Regions from separate parts of the Micromonospora sp. IBHARD003 genome, predicted to be linked through region 1. Evidence: riboswitches for the same ligand, from Rfam matches in the RefSeq annotation. Region 1 holds a riboswitch; each other region holds the start of a gene.
The links. Region 1 has a riboswitch for cyclic di-AMP ahead of ACTWOL_RS17745 (M23 family metallopeptidase). Riboswitches for the same ligand answer to the same signal wherever they lie in the genome.
Positions count from the first base shown of each region.

Region 2: another riboswitch for cyclic di-AMP. It lies ahead of ACTWOL_RS15295 (transglycosylase family protein); the one in region 1 lies ahead of ACTWOL_RS17745 (M23 family metallopeptidase).
Region 3: another riboswitch for cyclic di-AMP. It lies ahead of ACTWOL_RS32270 (M23 family metallopeptidase); the one in region 1 lies ahead of ACTWOL_RS17745 (M23 family metallopeptidase).
Region 4: another riboswitch for cyclic di-AMP. It lies ahead of ACTWOL_RS27810 (M23 family metallopeptidase); the one in region 1 lies ahead of ACTWOL_RS17745 (M23 family metallopeptidase).

Region 1 is NZ_JBWBBX010000001.1:4,000,689-4,004,891, forward strand. Features, by position in the region: gene ACTWOL_RS17740 (PrsW family intramembrane metalloprotease) at 1-1,296, shown strand, start outside; gene ACTWOL_RS17745 (M23 family metallopeptidase) at 1,358-2,419, opposite strand; cyclic di-AMP (ydaO/yuaA leader) riboswitch at 2,431-2,566, opposite strand; gene ACTWOL_RS17750 (PP2C family protein-serine/threonine phosphatase) at 2,884-4,026, opposite strand.
Region 2 is NZ_JBWBBX010000001.1:3,448,244-3,452,446, reverse strand. Features, by position in the region: gene ACTWOL_RS15305 (cytochrome P450 family protein) at 1-374, shown strand, start outside; gene ACTWOL_RS15300 (transglycosylase family protein) at 504-1,493, shown strand; cyclic di-AMP (ydaO/yuaA leader) riboswitch at 1,750-1,978, shown strand; gene ACTWOL_RS15295 (transglycosylase family protein) at 1,983-2,663, shown strand; gene eno (phosphopyruvate hydratase) at 3,068-4,203, shown strand, end outside.
Region 3 is NZ_JBWBBX010000001.1:7,352,687-7,356,889, forward strand. Features, by position in the region: gene ACTWOL_RS32250 (aspartate aminotransferase family protein) at 1-191, shown strand, start outside; gene ACTWOL_RS32255 (helix-turn-helix domain-containing protein) at 277-870, shown strand; gene ACTWOL_RS32260 (DUF6126 family protein) at 979-1,149, shown strand; gene ACTWOL_RS32265 (tyrosine-protein phosphatase) at 1,205-2,020, opposite strand; cyclic di-AMP (ydaO/yuaA leader) riboswitch at 2,562-2,716, shown strand; gene ACTWOL_RS32270 (M23 family metallopeptidase) at 2,721-3,728, shown strand; gene ACTWOL_RS32275 (SGNH/GDSL hydrolase family protein) at 4,157-4,203, shown strand, end outside.
Region 4 is NZ_JBWBBX010000001.1:6,258,164-6,262,366, reverse strand. Features, by position in the region: gene ACTWOL_RS27825 (bifunctional acetate--CoA ligase family protein/GNAT family N-acetyltransferase) at 1-191, opposite strand, end outside; gene ACTWOL_RS27820 (HPr family phosphocarrier protein) at 385-666, shown strand; gene ACTWOL_RS27815 (GntR family transcriptional regulator) at 913-1,596, opposite strand; gene ACTWOL_RS27810 (M23 family metallopeptidase) at 1,791-2,564, opposite strand; cyclic di-AMP (ydaO/yuaA leader) riboswitch at 2,577-2,745, opposite strand; gene ACTWOL_RS27805 (M16 family metallopeptidase) at 2,954-4,203, opposite strand, start outside.

The DNA.
Region 1 (4,203 bases):
CCCCACCCCCTCGTCCCGGCCTGCGACGAGCACGTGCTCTTCGACGCCGTGCCGGAGCGTGCGCGCTGGCGCTACAAGCCGCGCCGCTCCCTCTGGGGCAACACGGCGGTGCGCGCCTGGGCCGTGATCACCCTGCTGGTCCTGTGCGGCCTGGTCATCCTGGCACTGGTCCGCGAGCAGACCGGCACCGAGGGCTTCCTGGTGGGCCTCGGCCTCGCTCTCCTGCCGGTGCCGCTGCTGATGGCGGCGTTCCGCTGGCTGGACCGGGTCGAGCCGTGCCCGTGGCCGAACCTTCTCTTCTCCTTCGCCTGGGGCGCCTGCGCCGCCGCGCTCGTCGCGATCATCGCGAACTCCTTCGCGACCCAGTGGATAGCGACCGCGACGGCCGATCCGGCGTCGGCCGACACGATCGGCGCCACGGTCATCGCTCCCGTCGTGGAGGAGAGCGCCAAGGCGGCCGCCGTGCTGCTCCTCTTCCTCTTCCGCAGGAGGGACTTCACCGGAATCGTCGACGGCGTCGTCGTGGCCGGGTTCACCGCGACCGGTTTCGCCTTCACCGAGAACGTCCTCTATCTCGGCAACGCCTTCCTCGAGGACCAGGAGTTCGGCCGTTCGGGCTTCGCGTCCGTCACGGCGGCGACCTTCTTCGTACGGATCGTGATGTCGCCGTTCGCGCATCCGCTCTTCACCGTGCTCACGGGCATCGGATTCGGTGCCGCCGCGCTCACCGCCCGGCGCCGCCGGCTGCGCAGGACCGTGCTGCCTCTGCTCGGCCTCACCCTGGCGATCGGGGCGCACGCCCTGTGGAACGGCTCGGCGGTCTTCGGCCCCTGGGGTTTCTACGCGGTGTACGGGGCCGTCATGGTGCCTGCCTTCGCCCTGCTGACCTGGCTGGCGGTCTGGACCCGGCAACGCGAGCTGCGTACGGTCGCGGCCCAGCTTCCCGCGTACGCGGCGGCAGGCTGGCTCTCCCCCGCCGAGCCACAGGCCCTGTCCTCGATGCAGACCCGCACGATGGCCCGCGATCTCGTCAACCGCGCCCACGGGGGCATGGCGGCCCGCGCCGTGTCGGAGTACGAGGCGTTCGCGACCTCGCTCGCCTTCCTCCGCCACCGGGCTTACCAAGGCACGGCGGGTCCCGACTTCATCGCCCGTGAGCAGGAGCTGCTCCACCACCTCTGGCAGCGCAGGCACATCGCGTCCCCGGCTCTGACGCATGCCGCCAGGGCGACGGGCCGCGTACGGGTGCCGCCGCCACACAGGGACTACGAGGGGTACAACCCCTACCGGGCTTAGGGTCGGCTTAGGGGATGGCTTAGGGTCCGTCTTCCAGGGCTTCCGGGACTTCAGGCCGGGATCAGAGGCTGAGGCCCTTGCCCCGCAGCCATGCCGCCGGGTCCACCCCGTCGCCGCCCGACGTGTGCACCTCGAGGTGCAGATGCGGACCGGTCACATTGCCGGTGGCGCCCACACGCCCGATGGTCTCGCCGGTCGCGACGCTCTGGCCCGCGCCGACGGTCATCGAGGACAGATGGCAGTACCAGATCTCGGTGCCGTCCTCGAGCTCCAGCACGATGCGGTACCCGTACGCCCCCGACCAGCCGGCGGACTTGACGGTCCCTCCGTGCACGGCCTTGGCAGGCGTTCCCGTGGGGGCCGCGAAGTCGAGTCCGGTGTGGTAGCCGGACGACCACATGGAGCCGGCCTCGCCGAACGTGGAGGTGAGGGTGTACGAGGACGTCGGCAGCGAGTAGCTCGCGGCCAGCTTGGCGAGCCGCTCGGCCTCCGCCGCTTCTTCGGCCTTCCGCTTCGCCTCTTCGGCCTCGCGCTTCGCTTCCGCGGCCTGGGCCTCGGCCGCCGACTGCTGCTTGTTGGCATCCGCGGCGGCCTTCACGGCGGCAGCCTGCTCGGCCGCGTTCGTGGCCTCCGCTTCGACTTCGGCCTGCTGCTGCTCGGCCTGCTGGAGGATCCGGGCACGCAGGGCCTCACCCGCGTTGCCCTGCTGGGAGCCGGCCTGTGTGGCGGTGTCGGAGACGGGCTGCGCGGTCAGCGGCCGGGCATTGGCGTCATCGTCCTGCTCGTCGGAATCGTCCGAGATCAGGTCGCCGACCCCGGGAAGCGACGCGGCGTCCGGCAGATTGTCCGTGATGGTGTCCGGCAGGGAGATGGATACCGCCGGCTTGTCCTGGGCGGTGGCCATGCCACCCGCACCGACGGCGGCGATCACCCCGACGCCGAGGACGGTGGAGCTGCGCGCGAGTCCGTTGCGCTGCTTGGCGACGCGGTGCCTGCCGCGGACCGGACGAACGGTCTCCTCGGTGGGGTTCCATTCCTCCGCCCCGGAGGAGAGGTTCCACTCGGCGGTCGGAGGCCACTCGGTGGTGGGAAACTCCTGGAGGGCAGGCTCGTTTGACGCCACGGAGGCGTGCTCCTTTCCTTCCTTCTCGCCTACCGGGTTAGCTGACGGGTTCGGAGCAGGAAGGTCTCCTACGGGCACGACGAAGCACCCGATTCACCCCAATTGGTGGTTCCCCGGTTCCCTTGCGGGATTCGGCGCATGCGCACGGTGCCGCCTCTTGCGGCGGCTGGGACGACCGCGCTGCGTTATCGAACGTTAATAGACACCGAGGCCGTATTCCAAGCCGTTCCCGTTGATCGTTAATGAATCTCAGTGGGGACAAATCAGCCGGATTGCGGGCGAGTCGTGCGACTTGACCGCCCCTCACACCTCAATGTTCACGGTTGAATTTCTGATGGCACGTCACACGTGAGGGGAAGGGCTGCGCGTCGATCACCTTCCGTACATGCATCCGTACCCGCAGGATCGGGCACGGCGCCCGGAGCACGCCCATGCGCCCACGTGCCCACGTGCCCATGAAACCCCTAGGACACCACCGGCATCGTCCGGCGCCGCGCCGGCTGCCGCACACCGGGCCGGCCGACCGCCAGCAGCGCCATGTCGTCCGTCAGGCCACCGCCGGTGTGCCGCCGCACATCGGCGACGAGCGCGTCCAGCAGCCCGTCCGGCCCGGGAAAGATACGGCCGCAGAGCCGCTCCTGCGGATCGTAGAAGGTGCCGTGCCCGTCCCGGGCTTCGGTCAGACCGTCCGTGTAGAGGAGCAGCGTCGCCCCGGGAGGAAAGGGCGCCTCGTCCGCGTGGTCCGGCCAGTGGGCGAGCTCCCCCATGCCGAGCGGCAGCGCGTTCTGGCTCGGTTCCAGCAGGTCCAGAGCCCCGTCCGCGTACAGCACGATGGGCGGCGGATGGCCCCTGTTGACCACCCGGACGCGCCCCTCGCCGTGCCGGATCTCGGCGAGTATGGCCGTGGTGAACCCCTCGACCTCGTCGAGTCCGTGCGGCCGGGCACCCTCACGCGCCAGCGCCCGCTCCAGTCGCTGGGCGACCCCCTCCAGCGCGGACTCCTCGTCGGCCACCTCGCGGAACGCCCCGAGGAGCACGGCCACCGTCTCGACCGCGTCCAGCCCTTTGCCCCGTACGTCCCCGACCACCAGCCGCACACCGAACGGCGTGTCCTGTACCGCGAACAGGTCCCCGCCGATGAACGCGTCCGCCTGCGCCGCCTCGTACCGGGCCGCGACCTGCAGGCCACCGATCCGCTCGGCGGGCGTGGGGAGGACCGCGCGCTGGGCGGCCTCGGCGATGACCCGCGCGGAGGCAAGGCGTTCACCGCTGCGGCGGAGCACCCGGTTGATGTAGAGGGCGACCACGGACACCGTGAGCACGGTCAGGACCTCGGTCGTCGCCGGCACCTGGCCCACCGTGCCGTTGTAGATGTGCAGACCGAGCACGGTCAGCACGCTGGTGACCATGGCGAGCAGGGTGCCGCGCCAGGAGTAGAAGGGGGCGGCGAGCAGCGGAGCGGCGGCGAAGAGCGGCGACGCGCGGTACGCCTCGGGCGTGAACAGATCGAAGACCACTCCGACGACGATCATCAGCCAGGGCAGCAGCATGACGAGGACACGGCCGCGGTTGCGCCGGGGTCCTTCGTCGCCTGCGTTGTATGCCACGACTGTTCTCCTGCCGGTCCGACCACGATCGCGGACGGTACCGCGCCCCACCCAGGCTGGCCGTAGCCGCGCCGCGGGGCGAGTCGCCGTCGGCCAACCGGACCAGGTCCTGGCGGAGGCGATGGTCACCGGGGGCCCTCTCGTGACCGTACCCCAGGCGGCGGCACACGGCAGCCG
Region 2 (4,203 bases), 550 kb from region 1:
ACGGGCCGGTGGAGCTGGCCACCTGGCGGTTCGCGACCGAGCCGCTCAGCCTCGGCGGGCAGGAGATCGCCTCCGGCGACCCCGTCCTCGTGGTGCTCGCCGCGGCCGACCGGGACCCGGACCGCTTTCCCGACCCCGATGTGCTCGACCTGGCCCGCCGGGACAACCAGCACCTCGGATACGGGCACGGGATCCACTACTGCCTCGGCGCGCCCCTCGCACGGCTGGAGGGGCAGACCGCGCTGGCGACCCTACTGACCAGGTTGCCTGACTTGCGGCTTTCAGTGGATCCATCCGATTTGCGCTGGCGCGGAGGGCTGATCATGCGTGGATTGCGCACTCTGCCAGTTGAGTTCACGCGCCAAAAGATCTGACGTCCCATCAGTATCGTGACTTTCACGTGATCTCCCCTGCATCGACTTGTGACTATCGCTCGGATGCGGCTACGTTCACCGTCAACTCGGGATCCCCAGGTCCCCTGTCGTCACACGAAAGGCCCACGCATGCTCTCCGGGAATGGTCGACACCGCCGCCCCCGCCAGGCTCCCGCCCTCTTCGTCGCGGCAGGGGTGACAGGATCGGCGATCGCCATCCCGCTGCTCGGCGCGGGTGCCGCGTCGGCCGCCGACGCCGGTACCTGGGACCGGGTCGCGAACTGTGAGACCGGCGGAATGTGGAGCGCCGACCTCGGCAACGGCTTCTACGGCGGGCTGCAGCTTTCCCAGGAGGCCTGGGAGCGGCACGGCGGCACGGCGTACGCGCCGCGGCCCGACCTGGCGAGCCGCTCGCAGCAGATCGCGGTCGCCGAGAAGGTGCTCGCCGCGGAAGGCCCGTCGGCGTGGGAGAGCTGTGCCGCGGTCACCGGGCTGATCAAGGACTCGTCCTCGCCCCGGGTCGACCCCGGCGCCACGGGCCGGACGCTGGGCTCCCAGGGCGATGACGACGAGGTGGACGCACCCTCCTTCGGTGACGGTGCGGACGCGGTGAGGGCGGAGCCCCAGGCTTCCCCGTCGTCCGGCGGGGAGCAGCCGGGGCAGAACTCGTCCACGGGTGCCGAAGGGCAGACGATGCGCGAGGCGTCCAAGCCGGCCGGATCCCCGGCGCAGGACGCGCAGGGCAAGCAGGACGCGGACGCGTCCGATTCGGCCGACTCCTCCCAGGGTGTGAGCAACGGCACCGAGGCCGGTTCCGGCAAGCGCCGCGGCACCCCCGCAGAGGAGGGTAAGGCGGGCAATTCGGGCGATGAGTATGAATCCGGTCGTCATGCCTCACGGGGTGACGGATCGACACGGGATGCCGCCGGTGCGGTGGATGAGTACATCGTCCGCTCCGGCGACAGCCTCTCCTTGATCGCGGACGCGCACGAGGTGCCCGGCGGCTGGGTCGCGCTCTACAAGGCGAACGAGGATGTCGTCGGCTCTAACGCCAACTTCATCACTCCTGGCCAGAGCCTCGATCTCACCCCGGAGCAGGGGCAGTTGACGAAGCGGTAAGGGTGCTTATGTCCACTTCTGTGCAAGTGAGACATGAGTCTCTTCCGGTCAACTGACCCCGGATGCCCGCCAAGTAGGGCCATCCCACCTCTCACCTGCGAAAACGGACATCAGGCCCCGTCAGATATGGGTGATTTCTCCCCGATGTTCCTCCTTTGAACATCGGGGAGAGGTGTGTTTACGGTCTGACCGCTCGCCATCGCGGGCCCCGTCGACCGTCACGCCGAATCCTGCCGTCGGTCGTAGGGAACAGCCGTCGCGTCAAGCGCCGTAGGCAGGAGCGGGGGACCCAAGGTAAGTGCCGCAACGGCCCGATGAGCCCGATGAGGGTGGGCGGGAGCGGCTTGGGGTGAAGCCGCGCGCTAGGTCGCGCGGCCGGGCAACTCGTCTTCCGGTTCCGTCGGATGCCCAGTCCGACCGGAACGGGGGACACCCCATCGGCCCGAACCCGACAGCTCACCTCGCAGGCGTCGGTGAGGGGATAACTCCATGCTGCTTTCCGGCAAGGGCAAGCACCGCCGCCCGTCCGCGCGCACCGCCCGTATCGCCACCTACGCCGCCGGCGTCACCGGTGCCGCCATCGCCGCGCCGCTCATGATCTCGGGGACCGCCTCCGCCGCGACCGCCTCCGAGTGGGACGCCGTCGCCCAGTGCGAGTCCGGTGGCGACTGGTCGATCAACACCGGCAACGGCTTCTACGGCGGCCTGCAGTTCTCGGCCTCCACCTGGGCCGCCTTCGGCGGTACCGCCTTCGCCTCCACCGCCGACAAGGCCAGCAAGAGCCAGCAGATACAGATCGCCGAGAAGGTCCTGGCCGGCCAGGGCAAGGGCGCGTGGCCGCACTGCGGCGTGAACCTGTCCCGCGCCGCGTACACCGGTGGCGCCGCCGAGGCCGCTCCGAAGCCCGCCAAGACCAAGGCTGCCCCGAAGGCGAAGCCCGCCGCTCCGGCCCCGAAGCGCGCCGAGGCCCCGACCACCCGCTCCGAGCGTCCCGCCGCCCCGGTGAAGAAGGGCGACGGCGAGTACAAGGTGAAGTCCGGCGACACCCTGAGCCAGATCGCCGAGAAGCACAAGGTCAAGGGCGGCTGGCAGAGGCTGTTCGACCTCAACAAGGACATCGTCGACGACGCCGATGTGATCTACCCCGGTCAGCTGCTCCACCTGCGCTGACCCACCCCGCTCCGGGGCCCCCGCCCAGGGGACTCCCCGCCCCGGAACCAGGGAGATCCAGAGGGAACATCCCGGGTCTCTCCGCGGGCCGTCGCCCGGTGGACCCGGCGGACCACCGGGCGGCACACCCGCCCCTTCGCAGCACACCCGTCCCCCCGGAAACCCCGGCCCGGTGCAACTTCTCCGTAGTCCTTCGGGCACGGGAGGTTGCCCCGGGTCGGGGTTTCTGCCGCTTTGGCTTCCTTTTTCGTCCCACGGGCCGGGCAGCGGCCGGCCGATCCCCCCGGTCCGGTTAGGCTCATGTCGCAAGGCCGAAGCGACCCTGCACCGACCCCGCGCCGCACCTGTACCGCAGGTGCTTCGCATACGTCACTTTCAGCGCCACATCCCAGAAGGAGATGCTCGTGCCGTCCATCGACGTCGTCGTAGCCCGGGAAATCCTGGACTCCCGAGGCAACCCCACGGTCGAGGTCGAGGTCGGCCTCGACGACGGCAGCACCGGCCGTGCTGCTGTTCCCTCCGGTGCCTCCACCGGTGCGTTCGAGGCCATTGAGCTCCGTGACGGAGACCAGAACCGCTACATGGGCAAGGGCGTCGAGAAGGCCGTCCTCGCCGTGATCGAGCAGATCGGCCCGGAGCTCGTCGGATACGACGCCACCGAGCAGCGCCTGATCGACCAGGCGATGTTCGACCTGGACGCCACCGACAACAAGGCATCGCTCGGTGCCAACGCCATCCTCGGTGTCTCGCTGGCCGTCGCCCACGCCGCGTCCGAGGCCTCCGACCTCCCCCTCTTCCGCTACCTGGGCGGTCCGAACGCGCACCTGCTCCCGGTGCCGATGATGAACATCCTGAACGGCGGCTCGCACGCCGACTCCAACGTGGACATCCAGGAGTTCATGATCGCCCCGATCGGTGCGGAGTCCTTCTCCGAGGCCCTGCGCTGGGGCACCGAGGTCTACCACACCCTGAAGAAGGTGCTGAAGGAGCGCGGCCTGTCCACCGGTCTCGGTGACGAGGGCGGCTTCGCGCCGAACCTGGACTCCAACCGCGAGGCCCTCGACCTCATCCTCGAGGCCGTCAAGCAGGCCGGTTACGCGCCCGGCAAGGACATCGCCCTCGCGCTCGACGTGGCCGCCTCCGAGTTCCACAAGGACGGCGCGTACGTCTTCGAGGGCAAGGAGCGCTCCGCCGCCGAGATGACCGAGTACTACGCGGAGCTCGTCGACGCGTACCCGCTCGTCTCCATCGAGGACCCGCTGTTCGAGGACGACTGGGCCGGCTGGAAGATCATCACCGAGAAGCTCGGCAGCAAGGTGCAGCTGGTCGGCGACGACCTGTTCGTCACCAACCCGGAGCGTCTCGCCCGTGGCATCGAGGAGGGCGCCGCCAACGCCCTGCTGGTCAAGGTCAACCAGATCGGTTCGCTGACCGAGACCCTGGACGCCGTCGAGCTGGCCCAGCGCAACGGCTTCAAGTGCATGATGTCCCACCGCTCCGGCGAGACCGAGGACGTCACCATCGCCGACCTGGCCGTCGC
Region 3 (4,203 bases), 3.4 Mb from region 1:
GGATCCTCACCCAGGTTTCCGGCGACCACATGGAAGTGATCAAACTGATCCCGCCGCTCGTCATCGGTGAGGCGGAGGTCGACCGGTTCGTCGGGGCCTTCACGGCTCTCATGGACGACGCGCATGCCGGTGGCGGACTGATGTGGGACTTCGGCAGAACGCTGGTGAAGCAGGCGGTGGCACAGCGGTAGTGCGGTAGAGCCGTCTGCCGGGCCGCGTCTTTGCCTCTGAGGCAAAGAATTTGCCCAGGGGGAAACATCCTGGCGCAATGGAGCCATGACCCCATCCGCCGGAGAGCCCTCCGGGCAGGCAGCGGACGAGCTGCCCGACGTCGCCCCGCGGCTGCGCGCACTGCGCCGCCGCCGAGGTCTCACCCTGGAGGCCGCCGCCCGGGGAGCGGGCCTGTCACCCGCCCATCTGTCCCGGCTGGAGACGGGCAACCGGCAGCCCTCGCTGCCGGCGCTGCTCACTCTCGCCAGGATCTACGGTACGACCGTCGCCGATCTCCTCGGCGAGATCCCGCCGGAACGCGACGCCGTCATCCGCGAGGGCCGGATGGGCCCGGCGGAGGCCGACGGCTGGATCTACCGGCAGGCCGGCGGACGCGGCCGGGCCATGCAGGCCCTGCGGGTCCGAGTGCCGTACGGCACCCAGGGCGACCTGGTGCGGGTCCATCCGGGCGAGGAGTGGCTGTACGTACTCGAGGGCCGGCTGCGGCTGGGCCTCGGCGACACCGTCCAGGAGCTCGACCCCGGGGACAGCGCCCACTTCGACTCGCTCACTCCGCACCGGATCGCGGCCGCCACGACGGGCGGGGTCGAGCTGCTGTTCGTCCACACACTGCTGCAGAGTCCCGATCCGCATGCCTGAGCCGCGGAGCCCCGGTCCGCACGCCTGAGCCGCGGAGCCCTGATCCGCGCCCCTGGACCGCCGGTCCCACGCCCGATACGTCCGCCCGCACACCCGAGGAGTTCCGTCATGCCCGAGAAGCCGCCGTCGAGCGGGCGCGCGAGCCGCGACGCCGCCGCCACCTCCGGCGAGGAGAAGACCTTCCCGGTCGGACTGGCCGTGCGTCTCTTCGCCTATCTGGTCGCGGGCCATCTGTTCGCGGCGTTCCTCTACCTCCTGTTCACCGTCGGAGGGAAGTGAGGGGGGCCTCTGCGGCCGGGGGAGCCGCAGAGGGCCGACCGAGTCTTGGCGGAGGTCAGACCGCCCCGTCCAGCAGACGGCCGTGCAGCCGCTCCTGGGTCTCGGGGGCGAGGCCCAGGCCCTCCGAGAGATAGCGCTCCGTGCCGCCCCAGGTCTCCTCGATGGTCTCGAACGCCGCCGCCAGATACTCGGAGCGGGCGTCGAACAGCGGCCGGAGCAGCTCCATGACCTCGGGTGACATCCCGGCCGGGGAGGTGTCGCTGCGGCGGACCTTGTAGCGGCGGTGCGGGTCGTTCGACTTCAGGTAGTCGGCCTCGATGGCGTCCCGCTCGACACCCACCGCCAGCAGCGAGATCGCGATCGACAGCCCCGCACGGTCCTTCCCCGCCGCGCAGTGCATCAGCGCCGGGACGCTGTCCTCCGCCAGGGCGTGGAGCACACGGCTGTGCTCCTGCGTGCGCTGCTTGATCATCTTCCGGTACGAGGCGGTCATCCGTGCCGCTGCCTGGCCGTCGGCGAGGATCGAGCGCAGCTGGTCGAGATCTCCGTCGCGGACCATCGTCCAGAACTCGGCGCCGTCGGCGGGATCACTAAGCGGGATGTTCACGTTCCGCACGCCGGGCAGCTCGACGTCCGCTCCCTCCAGCCTGTGGTCGGCGGCATTGCGGAAGTCGAAGATCGTGTGGAGGCCGAGGGAGGCGAGGAACGCCGCGTCCTCGTCGGTGGCGTGGGCGAGGTGTCCGCTGCGGAAGAGCCTGCCGTGCCGTACCTGCCGTCCGTCCACGGTCGGCAGGCCGCCGACGTCCCGGAAGTTGCGCACTCCGGAGAGCTCGGGCTCGGTCGACGGGACCTGGGGCAGCTGCTGCGTCACGGGGGCTCCTCCGGGCCTGTGGTCGGCGCCGCGCGCCGACGACGGTATGCACTTGACCATACGACATTGATTCCTCAGGCAATCATCACGGCGGCCGTCCCGACCGCCTTCCTTATGAGGTGCATTGCACTGTTAGTCCGATATGCCCGTGATGGGTTTCCATCGGCGTCGGGATGGTGTCCCGGTCTGTCTGTTGCGGGCGGACCTGGCCGTAGTCGTCGGATGTCGACTTGGAATGTTCTATGCCTGATGAGGCTTCTGTCCGAATTGGTGAATTCGCGTAACACGCCCCGGTTGGAAGGGGGATGGGCTTCGGGTCGTGAGCCGAATCATATTCGTGACGGTCCGTTGTTGTACCTCCCCGTCAAAGCCCTTTGCCCGTAAGCAAGTCAAAGATTCGAATCAACAGAGGGTGACCGGTAGATCCCTGTTGATATCGCCCGGGTGAATGGCGACTGATTGGCACTCCTTGTACCTCTCGCCCCGCTCGCCTACGGTCGCCGCAATCCGGACGGACCGCCGAATCCTGCCACCGTCCGGAATTTCACACCCACCCACGCGTGGCAGGAGCGGGGGACCCAGGTAAGTACGCCGTCCCGGAGTTCCGGGCGGCTCGGGGTGAAGTCGCGTGACCGCGCGGCCGGGCATCTCCAGTCCGAACCCGACAGCTCACCTCGCAGGCGCCGGAGAGGAACTCGCCATGCCCGCACGGGGTAAGCACCGTCGTCCGAAGGCCCGACCGCTCGCGCGCCGATTCGTCGCCGCGGGCACCGGCGGCGCCGCCATCGCACTCCCGCTCATCGGTGCCGCCGGGGCGCATGCCGCGGAAGCGTCCGCCACCGCCGTCACTCCCGAGCACGTCGCCGCCGTCGCCCGCCAGGCCGCCGCCCCGCAGGCGCCCCAGGCTCCGCAGGCGCCGAAGGTCTACACGGTCGTGCCCGGCGACCACCTGTCCAAGATCGCCGCGGAGCAGGACGTCCGCGGTGGCTGGAAGAAGCTGTACGCCGACAACCGCGAGGCCGTCGGCGCGAACCCCTCACTGATCCACCCGGGCCTCAAGCTCGCGCTCGGTGCCGCGCCGCGGGCGAAGACCCCGGCCCAGGCGGAGCCCGGGGCCGCATCCAAGGCTCAGTCCAAGGCGCAGCCCAAGGCCGAGGCAACGGCGAAGAGCGACCGGGCGTCCCGCTCGGCCGACCGTGCCGACTCCGCGCCCCGGAAGGACGCACCCCAGGCCGCCGCAGCCGCCCCCAAGGCCGCCGCCGCGCCCGCGGCCGCCGCGGCTCCGGCCGTGAAGAGCAAGGCTTCCTTCTACGCCGCTCCGGTCGGCGGAGGCATCAGCACCTCGTACCGCACTCCCGGTGCCATGTGGTCCAGCGGCTACCACACCGGTATCGACTTCGTCGCGCCCATCGGCACCTCGGTCAAGTCCGTCGGCCCGGGCACCGTCGTCTCGGCCGGCTGGGCAGGCGCCTACGGCAACCAGGTCGTCATCCGGCACACCGACGGCACCTACTCGCAGTACGCCCACCTCTCCTCCCTGGCCGTCTCGGCCGGCGAGGGCGTGAGCGGCGGCCAGCAGATCGGTCTGTCCGGCTCCACCGGCAACTCCACCGGTCCGCACCTCCACTTCGAGATCCGGACCACGCCGAACTACGGCTCGGACATCGACCCGCTGGCCTACCTCCGCGGGCACGGGGTGTCCCTGTAGGTCCTGTCCGGGCGATCTTCTCGGGCCTGCGACGACAGCTACGGCACTCCCCCAGCTACCGCTGGGAGGTACCCCCACGCTGCGTTGTCGGAGTCGCCCGGGTATGCCCAGTACGAGAGCGATCTCCCCCAGCCTCCGGCCGGGGGTACCCCCACCGCCTTGCGATGCTTCCCCTCGGCCCCCGGGGGCCTGGGGAGACCCCATGCATCTGACGCCGCGGGCTGATCCTCAAAGATCGCCCGGACAGGACCTAGTCTGACGGCATGTCAGTGGCGTCCGCCGCCCCCTTCCTGACGCGGGGGGCGGCGGACGTGTGTCCGTTCCCGGTATTCCCTCCGCCCGAAACCGACCGGGTGGTCTATGTCACTCCCCGTCAACCCCTCCCTACGGTGGCGTAGGTCACTTCGGGCCGTGAATGATGTCGTGACGTGGCAGACGATGCGAGATCAAGGGCAAACGGAACATTCTGGTCGTA
Region 4 (4,203 bases), 2.3 Mb from region 1:
TTCGCGGACAGCCGGGGGTAGGGCGCGAAGAAGCGGTAGTACTTGGACTCGTCCGAGACCTGCTCGTAGAAGCTGACGAGCCGCTCGGCGTCCTGTGTGGTGATGGGCCGGATGCGCGCGGTGCCACCGTCGCGCAGCACCACGTCGGCTTCCCAGTGGTCGGGGTAGGCGTGATCCGACGGGGTCTGCATGGGCCAAGACTACGGGCCGGGCCCCGGTCGCGAAGCCCGGAACGCGGGTGCAGGCTGAGGTCACCCGGGCGCCCGGGACCGGCGTCTCCCGCGGGCCCGGGAAAGGGACATCGGGTCGGCGCCCGGCTGCCGGGCACTCCGCACATCATGAGAGACTGGTCTAGACAACCGCTAGGACTTGAAGGGCATCACCATGGCTGAGCGCCGCGTCAACGTCGGCTGGGCCGAGGGCCTGCACGCCCGCCCCGCTTCCATCTTCGTCCGTGCCGCCACGGCCTCCGGCATCCCGGTGACCATCGCCAAGGCCGACGGCACCCCGGTCAACGCCGCTTCGATGCTGGCGGTGCTCGGCCTCGGCGCGGAGGGTGGCGAGGAGATCGTGATCGCCTCCGACGCGGACGGCGCCGAGGTGGCGCTGGACCGGCTGGCGAAGCTGGTCGCCGAAGGGCTCGAGGAGCTCCCGGAAACCGTCTGACCGGCCGGCCGCGGCCGGTGCGGCCACGCGCACCGGCATCGCGGCGCACTGCCGGAAACCGGGACATCAGAAAAATCGGCGGCGCCCCGCGTAATTCATGGCAGGCGATTCACCGCGATAACCCTCATGATCCTCATGGACCTGAATTTTCCACGGCGCAATCTCGCCGCATTTCCATGGCGGGCACTTTCAGGGTTGGTCAGGATCACCGCACCCAGGCGGCCTTCTTTGTATACGGCGCCTTTGTTAACAGCGGACACTCGCCGTGTTTACGGCTTGTTGCGAACCCTTCACGGCCCTGCGCGGCGGAATACGCAATCGGTGCGCCCCGGTCGTCCGCTCGGCGTGCAGCGCGGTCAGCGCACGCGCCCGCTCCACGTCACCCCGGGCCACCGCGTCCACGATCGCGCCGTGCTCGGACCAGCACTCCACCGGCTGCGCCGGCTGCTCCACCACATACATCCAGGCGATCTTGTGCCGGAGCTGGGTGAGCAGCGAGACGAGGGCGGGGCTGTCGGACGCCTGCACCAGCGTCTCGTGGAACCAGCCGCCCAGCGACCGCAGATCCTCTCCCTGACCCCGGCGGGCCCGCTCCTGGCCGAGTCTGACCAGGCCGCGCAGCACCTTGAGATGGGCCTGCGTCCGCCGCTGCGCGGCCCGGGCCGCGCCCAGAGGCTCCAGGATCATGCGGACTTCCAGGAGATCCGCGGCCTCCTGTTCGGTGGGCTCGGCGACACACGCGCCGGCATGCCGCCGCGACACCACGAAGCCCTCCGACTCCAGGGTGCGCAGCGCCTCGCGGACGGGGACGCGTGAGACGCCGTAGCGGCCCGCCAGCTGCTCCTCGGCGAGCCGGCTGCCGCGCTCGAAGACACCGGACACGATGTCGTCGCGGATTGCCGTGCACACCGAACGCGCAGGAATGCGCATACCGAACCTCCGCTTTAATCCGCACGAAACCCGATCGGACGACGTCTGTCCGGTGACTCTATTCCAATGGGCCGGAATTTCCGATGGCCTCCACCACTTCATGGATATCTTTTGGCCGGAAAATGCCGAAGGCCCCGCCGGTAAGATGACCGGCGGGACCTTCAACCGCTATTGCTGCGGGCCGTGCGAGTGCGTCAGACCTTGACTCCGTGGCCGCGCAGATACGCGACCGGGTCGATGTCCGATCCGTAGTCGGCGCTCGTGCGGGCCTCGAAGTGGAGGTGGGGGCCCGTGGTGTTGCCGGTCGAGCCGGACAGGCCGATCTGCTGGCCCGGGGTGACGCGCTGACCGACGGAGACGCCGATGGACGACAGATGGCCGTACTGGGTGTACGTGCCGTCGTGCATCTTGATCACGACGTTGTTGCCGTAGGCACCGCCCCAGCCCGCCTCGACCACGGTGCCCGTGCCGACCGCGACGACCGAAGTGCCGGACGCGGCGTGGAAGTCGATGCCGGTGTGGCTGCCGGAGGACCAGACGGCACCGCCCGCGTGGTAGTCGGTGCTGACGTACGACCCGGCGACGGGCAGGTTGTAGGTCATCAGGCGCTTGCGCTCGGCCTCACGGGCGGCGCGCTCCTGGGCGTCACGGGCGGCCTGGACCCGGATCTCCGCCTTGCGCTTCGCCTCGGCCTCGGCCCTGGCCTGCTCGGCGGCCAGATTGGCCTCTTCCTGCTGGACGTCGGCCTGGGCGCCGACCTGCTCGGCGAGGGTGTCATCGGCCACGATCACCTGGTTGAGACCGGTGTCCTCGACCGAGACGCTGTCCGTGTCGGCCGCGAGGGCCGGCGAGGCGAGAGCGCCGACGACGCCGGTGGTGGCGATGGCCGCGGCTCCGGCGATACCCGCACGCTTGCGCAACAGCCGGCTCGGACCACGATGCTTCCCGGTGGCACGGGTGAACGCCATGTAGTGGCTTGTCCTTTCCTTCCTTCTCGCCTACCGGGTTAGCTGACGGGTTCGGAGCAGGAAGGTCTCCTACGGATCCCCTCCACGCGTGAGCGCGAAGGCGTTCCGATTCACCCCAGGGGACATATGGGTCCCCGGCTCCCCAGGCTCGCGCCCGACGGGGACTCGGCGATGACTGTCCGATGCCGCGGGTGCGGCAGATGCATCCAACGGACAGCGCAGAAGACGCTAAGCCGATCTTCTTCCAATCACCAAACGGACACGCGTTTTTGTCGCGCATGCCACAGGTCAGACGGGTAGCCTCACCAACAAAACGGACATACGAAAGGGCCCCGTTGACACATCGCCAACGAGGCCCTTCCCGGGCACCTCACCGCTCGGGCGGTCAATCAGCCTGTGACAACCGTCACTTCACCGATCCCGAGGGCCCTGACCGGCTCTTCGATCTCGGCCGCGTCCCCCACGAGCACCGTGACAAGCCGGTCCACCGGGAAGGCGTTGACGACCGCGGCCGTCGCCTCGACGGTGCCCGTCTCGGCCAGCCGGGCGTACAGCAGCCCCTGGAAGTCGTCCGGCAGGTCCTGCTCGACCTGGTCGGCCAGCGTGCCCGCGACCGACGCCGCGGTCTCGAACTTCAGCGGGGCCACACCGACCAGGTTCTGTACGGCGACGTCCCGCTCCGCGTCCGTCAGCCCCTCGGCGGCGAGGGTGCGCAGCACGGTGAACAGGTCATCGAGGGCGGGGCCGGTGTGCGGGGTGTCCACCGAGCCGCTGATCGCGAGCGTCGCCGCGCCCGTGGCGCCGCCCGGGGCCGAGGGGGCGGCGGAGCGCAGCACCTGCGCGAAGGCGCGGACACCGTAGGTGTAGCCCTTCTCCTCGCGCAGGACGCGGTCCAGGCGCGAGGTGAGCGTCCCGCCCAGGCAGTACGTGCCGAGGACCTGGGCCGGCCAGACGCTGTCGTGGCGGTCCGGACCGATACGGCCGATGAGCAGCTGGGTCTGGACCGCACCGGGACGGTCGACGATGACCACACGGCCCGTGTCGTCCGCGGTGATCGGCGCCATGGGACGGTGCTCGCCCGCGCCGCCGGTCCAGGCCCCGAGCGTGTCGGCCAGCACGGCGTCCACGTCGACACCGGTGAGATCCCCGACGATCACGGCGGTGGCCGATGCGGGCCGGACATGGGCCTCGTAGAAGGCCCTGACGGCCGCGGAATCGATGCGCTCCACGGTCTCCTCGCTGCCCTGACGGGGCCGCGACATGCGCGACGACGCCGGGAACAGCTGCCTGGAGAGCTCCTTGGCGGCCCGGCGGGCGGGATTCGCCGTCTCGTGCGGGATCTCGTCCAGGCGGTTGCGCACCAGCCGCTCGACCTCGCTGTCCGCGAACAGCGGCGCCCGCAGGGCCTCCGCCAGCAGACCGAGGGCCTTGAGCAGCCGGGAGACCGGCACCTCGAGGGAGACACGGACGCCGGGGTGGTCGGCGTGCGAGTCGAGCGTCGCACCGCAGCGCTCCAGCTCCGCGGCGAACTCCTCCGCCGTGTGCTTGTCGGTGCCCTCGGAGAACGCCCGGGCCATGATCGTGGCAACGCCGTCGAGGTCCTCGGGCTCCGCCTCCAGCGGAGCGTCGATGAACACCT